Regions from separate parts of the Thauera sp. WB-2 genome, predicted to be linked through region 1. Evidence: predicted binding sites of a transcription regulator. Region 1 holds the regulator's gene; each other region holds the start of a gene.
The links. The regulator sigma-54, encoded in region 1, starts transcription at its own class of promoters, with help from an activator protein. The targets are predictions, from matches to a motif close to TGGCACGCTTNCTGCTNA.
Positions count from the first base shown of each region.

Region 1 (2,266 bases):
GGAGGGTTCGCGCAATATCGCAGGCATTCCGGTCGCAGGGTGCGACCGGCCGTCCCGGGGCATGCTGGCGCCGCGTCTTGGAAACGGGCGCATTATAACCATACCCCGGACGTGGGGCTGAAACGAAAGCGTCAGGCTTCGGGGGCCTGGTGCTTGATCGTCTCGTGGTTGTGGTCGGCCAGTTTCTGCTTGTACTTCTGCACCTGGCGGTCGAGCTTGTCGGTCATCGCGTCGATGGCCGCGTACAGGTCGGCATCATCGCTTTCGACGAAGATGTCCTTGCCGCGCACGTGCAGGGTGACCTCGGCCTTCTGCTTGAGCTTCTCGACCGAGAGGATCACCGCGACACTGGTGACGTTGTCGAAGTGACGGATGACGCGATCAAGCTTGGAGGTGACGTAGTCGCGAATGGCCGGAGTGACTTCGACGTGGCGCCCGGTGATGTTGAGATTCATGTTGACTCCTGTTTTTGTCAGATGGATTTGCGCAGGCTGACCGGCGGGATATTGAGGGATTCGCGATACTTGGCGATCGTGCGCCGTGCGACCACGATACCCTGCTGGCCAAGGACTTCGGCAATCTTGGCGTCGGACAGCGGCTTCTTGCTGTCCTCGGCGTCAACCAGTTGGCGAATCAGCGCGCGAATCGCCGTAGACGAGGCCGCTCCACCGGTGTCGGTGGCGACGTGACTACCGAAGAAATACTTGAGTTCGAACACCCCGCGCGGACTCGCCATGTACTTCTGCGTGGTCACGCGCGACACGGTGGACTCGTGCAGCTCGAGTTGGTCCGCGATCTCCCGGAGGGTGAGTGGCCGCATTGCCACCTCCCCATGATCGAAGAACTGCCTCTGCTGGTCAACGATGGCCTGGGACACCCGGAGGATGGTGTCGAAGCGCTGCTGCACGTTCTTGATCAGCCAGCGTGCCTCCTGCAACTGTCCGCTCAGGCCGCCACCCTGGCCGCGGTTCTGCTGCAGCAGGCTGGCATACAGGCGGTTGATGCGCAGACGCGGCATTGCCTCCTGGTTCAGGCTGACCGTCCACCGCCCGCGCAGCTTGCGTACGACCACATCCGGCAGTACGTAGCGCGTCTCGGCGTTCGAGTAACGCGAGCCGGGGTGGGGATCGAGGCTGCAGATCAGGGCATGGGCGGCGCGCAGGGCCTCGTCGTCGCAGCCGGTCAGCTTCTTGAGCTTGACGAAGTTGCGCTCGGCGAGCAGCTCGAGGTGCTTGTCGACGATCTCGAGCGCGAGCGTGCGCGTCGCCGAAGCCGGCAGGGTACGGAGCTGCAGCGACAGGCATTCGCTGGGGCTGCGCGCGCCGATGCCTGCGGGCTCGAGGTTCTGTACGTGGCGCAGCGCGATGCTCAGGTCATCGACATCGACGTCGGCGTCGTCCGGAAGCAGTTCGAGGAGCTCATCGAGCGGCTGGTGAAGGTAGCCGTCGTCATCCAAGGCTTCGATGATGAAGCGCACGAGGGCGCGGTCGCGGTCTGACAGCGGCGACAGCGACACCTGCTGGTCGAGGTGTTCACGCAGGGAGACGCCGGCCGCCTGCAGTTCCTGGTAATCGACGTCGTCGTCGTCCTCGCTGCGGCTCGATGCGCCGCTGCCGACATTGGACCAGTCCATGCCTTCGTCGGCGCTGCCATGGTCGGCATGGTCGCCGGCGTCGCTGTCCGTAGCGCTGGCTGGCGCCTCGGGGGTGTTCGCCTGTTGCTGTCTGGCCTCGTGTTCGGGGGGGCTGCCCGGTGGAAGCGGTGGTACGAACTCGACACCGTCGCCGTCGCTGCGCTCGAGCATCGGGTTCTCGAGCAGGAAGCGCTCGATCTCCTGGTTCAGCTCGATGGTCGACAGCTGCAGCAGCTTGATCGACTGCTGCAGCTGCGGCGTCAGGGTAAGGTGCTGGGAGAGCTTGAGCTGGAGGCTTGGTTTCATCGCTGTCGACGCGCGCGCGGATTCACAGGCGGAAATGCTCGCCCAGGTAAACCTGGCGCACCCTTTCGTTGTCGATGATCTCGGCCGGTTCGCCGCTTGCCAGTACCCGGCCCTCGCTGATGATGTACGCACGATCGCAGATGCCGAGCGTCTCGCGCACGTTGTGGTCTGTGATCAGCACGCCGATGCCGCGCTCCTTGAGGAAGCGGATGATCTTCTGGATGTCGATCACCGCGATCGGGTCGACCCCTGCGAAGGGTTCGTCGAGGAGGATCAGGCGCGGGTCGGTTGCAAGTGCGCGCGCGATCTCGCAACGCCGGCGCTCGC
Region 1 covers NZ_CP088935.1:3,840,523-3,842,788, reverse strand. Annotated here, with positions in the region: gene hpf (ribosome hibernation-promoting factor, HPF/YfiA family) at 132-455, opposite strand; gene LQF09_RS17520 (RNA polymerase factor sigma-54) at 473-1,939, opposite strand; gene lptB (LPS export ABC transporter ATP-binding protein) at 1,962-2,266, opposite strand, start outside.

Region 2 (2,266 bases), 620 kb from region 1:
ACAGGTAGGCGATGGGCACGATCTCGGGCGGAATGCCGAGTGCCTCACGCAGCGCCGGCGGGTGCAGGATGCTCACCCAGCCTACGCCGAGGTTCTCGGCCCGTGCCGCGAGCCACAGGTTCTGCACTGCACACACGGCGCTGTAGACGTCCATGGCGCCGATGTGGGTGCGGCCGATCACCACCGGGCCGTGACGGCTGCGATCGCAGGTGATGCAGATATTGACCGGCGACTCGAGGATGCCTTCGAGCTTGAGATTGCGGTAGGTGGCGCGCTTGCCCTCCTCGAACATCTGCTCGGCCTCGGCATGGGCGGCGAGGAAATCGGCATGGATCTTCTCGCGCACCGCGCGCGCGCGCACGACGATGAAATCCCACGGCTGCATGAAGCCGACCGAGGGCGCGTGATGGGCGGCCGTGAGCACGTGCGCCAGCACGTCATCCGGGATCGGGTCGGGGAGGAACTCGCCGCGTACGTCACGGCGGGTGTGGATGGCGCGATACACCGCGTCGCGCTCGGCGCTGCTGAACCGAGGGTTGGTCTGGAAACGGGTGTCCTGCGGCGGTGCGCAATGCACCTGGGTCTGGCTGCTCATGAAGTAGTCCCCTTGTCGACGAGCAGTGGGCAGCCGCCGACCAGACGGCTGCAGGAAACACTTCGAGGCCGGTCTTCCGGCTGCGGATCATCTCGTCCGGACGCCTTCCCGATCCTGACGACCAGTGGCTGGGCGAACCTTGCCCGGACAATCCCCTTCACGGCGCTGGGCGCGCGGCGGATTGGCACCGCCTTCCCGATTCTCCCGCGCAAAGCGCAGGCACCTCGAAGTCGAGAGGGCCAGATTCTAGCCACATGCCCTCCATCTCGCGACACCTGTGCGCTGGCTCGTGCCGCGGTATTACACCTGCCCCCCTCCCCTTCCCCCCCCTTCACTCCTCCCTTCCCCCCCTTCGCCGCCCGGCACGGTGCACCAGCTTGGTGACAAGCGCACCAACACAGTGCGCCCGGTGCATCTGCCATCGCGGCAGATCCAGTCAATCCGGGGTTTTCAAGGCGTTGAAGTGCATGGCACGGTCCGTGCTTATTGCAAACCAGCCCAGCACGCAAGGATGCGAACAGGGCTTGCCTCCGCCAACGCAGGTGGGGGCCGGCGGATACGAATACGTATGTCGCCGGCCATTTCCATCCGATGTCGAACCGCGTCCCGCGGAGGCCGTCATGCTTGAGCCGGGCTCACCCCGTGCCCAGGTATCGCCAGGTCCAACGCGGGGCCGAATGAGTGATACCAGCATGAAGATCGTTCTCGTTGGCCATGGCATGGTCAGCCACAAGTTCCTCGAGGAACTCCGGCAACTGCAGATCCCCGGTGCGGAAGTCACCGTACTGTGCGAGGAACCGCGGGTCGCCTACGACCGTGTGCACCTCTCCGAATTCTTCGCCGGCAAGACGGCGGAAGACCTCTCGCTGGTCGCCCCCGGCTTCTTCGCCGAGGCAGGCTTCACGCTTCGGCTGGGCAGCCGCGCGGCGGCGATCGACCGCCGCGCACGCACGGTGACGACGCAGGACGGCGTCACCCTGCCCTACGACAAGCTGGTGCTGGCCACGGGGTCCTATCCCTTCGTGCCGCCGGTCAAGGGCAGCGAGCGCGACCAGTGCTTCGTCTATCGCACCATCGAGGACCTCGAGGCGATGAAGGCGGCCGGCACGATCTCGCGCAAGGGCGTCGTGGTGGGCGGCGGCCTGCTCGGCCTGGAGTGCGCCAAGGCGCTGCGCGACCTCGGCCTCGAGACCCACGTCGTCGAATTCGCGCCCCGCCTGATGGCGGTGCAGGTGGACGACGAAGGCGGCCGCATCCTGCGCAGCAAGATCGAGGCCCTGGGCGTGCAGGTACACACCGAGCGCAACACGGTCGAGATCACCGACGGCCGCAGCGCCCGCCACCGCATGGTGTTTGCCGACGGTACCCACCTGGAGACCGACATGATCGTGTTCTCCGCCGGCATCCGTCCGCGCGACGAGCTCGCGCGCCAGAACGCACTGGCCGTCGGCGCCCGTGGCGGCATCGCGATCGACGACCACTGCCGCACCAGCGATGCGGCGATCCTCGCCATCGGCGAGTGCGCGGCCTGGCGCGACCAGACCTTCGGCCTGGTGGCCCCGGGCTACGAGATGGCGCGCATCGCCGCCCGCCAGCTGGCAGGTGACGCCCAGGCCGCCTTCGGCGGTGCGGACATGAGCACCAAGCTCAAGCTGATGGGCGTGGATGTGG
Region 2 covers NZ_CP088935.1:3,225,362-3,227,627, forward strand. Annotated here, with positions in the region: gene bluB (5,6-dimethylbenzimidazole synthase) at 1-595, opposite strand, end outside; cobalamin riboswitch at 645-837, opposite strand; gene nirB (nitrite reductase large subunit NirB) at 1,288-2,266, shown strand, end outside.
Region 2: the regulator sigma-54 is predicted to act here: its motif matches at 1,064-1,081, upstream of nirB (nitrite reductase large subunit NirB).

Region 3 (2,266 bases), 110 kb from region 1:
GTACGAGTATGTGCTGCTCGAGCGCAGGGCGGGGCGGCTGGCAGAGGCCGAGCGCTGGGCGGAGAAGGCGTTTGCCGAGGCAAGCGACAACCTTCAGTACGGCCTCACCCTGATCGAACTGCGCTCGGCGGCCGGTAACCGCGACGGCGCGCGTGAGGTGGCGCGAGCACTGGCCGCGCGGCGTGCGGGCGACCTGGTCGCGCTAGCGGCGCTCGCGCAGACCGAGATCGACGCCGGGGACAACCGCGCCGCTCAGCAGGTGCTGCGCGAGATGGTGCGCGCTGCCGGCTTCGATACCGCACACCTGGTACGCATCGGGTACATGCAACTGGCTGCGGCCGATCCTGTTGCCGCGCGCTACTCGGCCGACAAGGCGCTGCAAGGCCGGCCAGATGATCTCGACGCGCTCGTGCTTGCCGTAGAGGCGGCGGTCGCCGAGCGCAACATCGTGCTTGCAGCGGGCTACCTTGAGCGCGTGCTTGCAGCGCACCCGAACCATTTCGAGCGCTATCGCCTGGCTGGTGATCTCGCCCGCGAGCGGGGCGAGCATGCAGAGGCGGCGCGCCTGTTCCGTGAGGCGATGGCGCGTGCTCCATCCACGGCATTGCTGTACCGGCTTGCGGACGTCCATGTCCGTCAGGGTGAGCCGGCGCAGGCGCTTGCCCCGGTGCGCGCGCGCGTGCAGCAGGCGCCGGGCGATATCGCCGCGCGCGAGCTGCTGGCCGAGCTGCTGATGCGCAGCGGCCAGCTGCGCGAGGCCCGCGAAACCTATGAAGCCTTGGTTGCGGTGGGCCGTACCAGCGCTGCCGTGCGCAACAACCTCGCCATCGTGCTGCTGGAGCTGGGCGAAGGCGATCCGCTCGCCCATGCCAGCGAGGCGCTGCGCCTCGCGCCGGGCGACGCCGCGGTGATGGACACCATGGGGTGGGTCCTGGCCTCGCTGCAGCGCTACGAGGAATCGATGCGCTACCTGCGCGATGCCCGCCTGCGCGCGCCGAACAATGCCGAGATTCGCTGGCACCTGGCCTACGTGCTGGCGAAGATGGGGCGTCGGGGAGAGGCTGCGGATGAGCTGAAGGCTGCGCTTGCCATGCCGGGTGAGTTTTCCTGGCGCGGCGAGGCGCGGGCACTGCTTGCCGAACTGGGCGCAAAATAGTCGGAAGTTTTTACACTTGCTCGCGGCAAGGCCAAATGTTTTTGAGCATGTTATTGTTTTTAAAGAGATTGTTTTTTATGGCATGAAGTGTGCTTCAGTGTCGTGAAAGCAGTAGAAAAGAACTACGTGAGAAGGTAAAAAAGATGAATCACAAACAGCTCGCATGTGCGTTGGTGACTGCAGGCCTGGCCTTGGGTTCGGGCGCGGCAAGCGCCTCGACGACGTGGAATCTCAATACGTCGACCACCGTGCCCGCAATGAGCGCGTGGTACAACTTGAACGATGGAAAGCTCGGCTCCGGTGCGGTTACCAAGTGGGACGGCGGTGTCGGCGTGCAGCATCTCGGTGCAGACGGCAAAGCCGGTGGTAGCAGCGGCAACGCCGACGAAACGCTCTCAGCGCCTGAGCATGCGATGGATACGAACGGCCGCTTCGAGTCCCTGCTGCTCAATTTCGGGCCGCAGGAGGTCAAACTCGACAAGGTGAGCATTGGCTGGGTCCAGACCGACTCCGATTTCTTCCTGCTCGCCTACACTGGCGCCACGCCTTTCTCCGGTAGTCTCGCCAACAACACGTACGCGAATCTCTTGAGTAGCGGCTGGTCGCTGGTCGGCAACTATGCCAACGGCGCGTCCACCGGGACTTACAACACCGGCGCCTCGGTGTATTCGAGCTTCTGGCTCATCGGTGCCGGTGCGATCTCGGCTTCGGGCGTCACCAACGGTGACGGCAGGCACGACTACATCAAGATCGCATCAGTTGCAGGTGTCACCAAGATCCCGCCCCCGCCTCCGCCGCCGGGCGTCCCCGAACCCGGCTCGCTGGCCCTCGCCGGCTTGGGTCTGCTCGGCTTGGTCGCGACGCGCCGGCGCTGGAAGTCGGCCTGATCGGTCTGCAAGCATCAAACAAAAGAGGCGCCCGCGGGCGCCTCTTTTGTTTGGCGGTGCGCCGCGCTCAATCCTGTGCGGCGTCCTCCTGCTGCTGCAGCAGCCACATCTGCGCATAGGCGCCGCCCTTGGCGAGCAGCGGCGTATGGCGACCACGCTCGACGATGCGGCCCTTGTCGAGCACGATGATTTCGTCGGCGTCCATGATCGTCGACAGGCGGTG
Region 3 covers NZ_CP088935.1:3,725,854-3,728,119, reverse strand. Annotated here, with positions in the region: gene prsT (XrtA/PEP-CTERM system TPR-repeat protein PrsT) at 1-1,156, shown strand, start outside; gene xdp1 (exosortase-dependent surface protein XDP1) at 1,300-2,043, shown strand; gene LQF09_RS16980 (ABCB family ABC transporter ATP-binding protein/permease) at 2,111-2,266, opposite strand, start outside.
Region 3: the regulator sigma-54 is predicted to act here: its motif matches at 1,235-1,252, upstream of xdp1 (exosortase-dependent surface protein XDP1).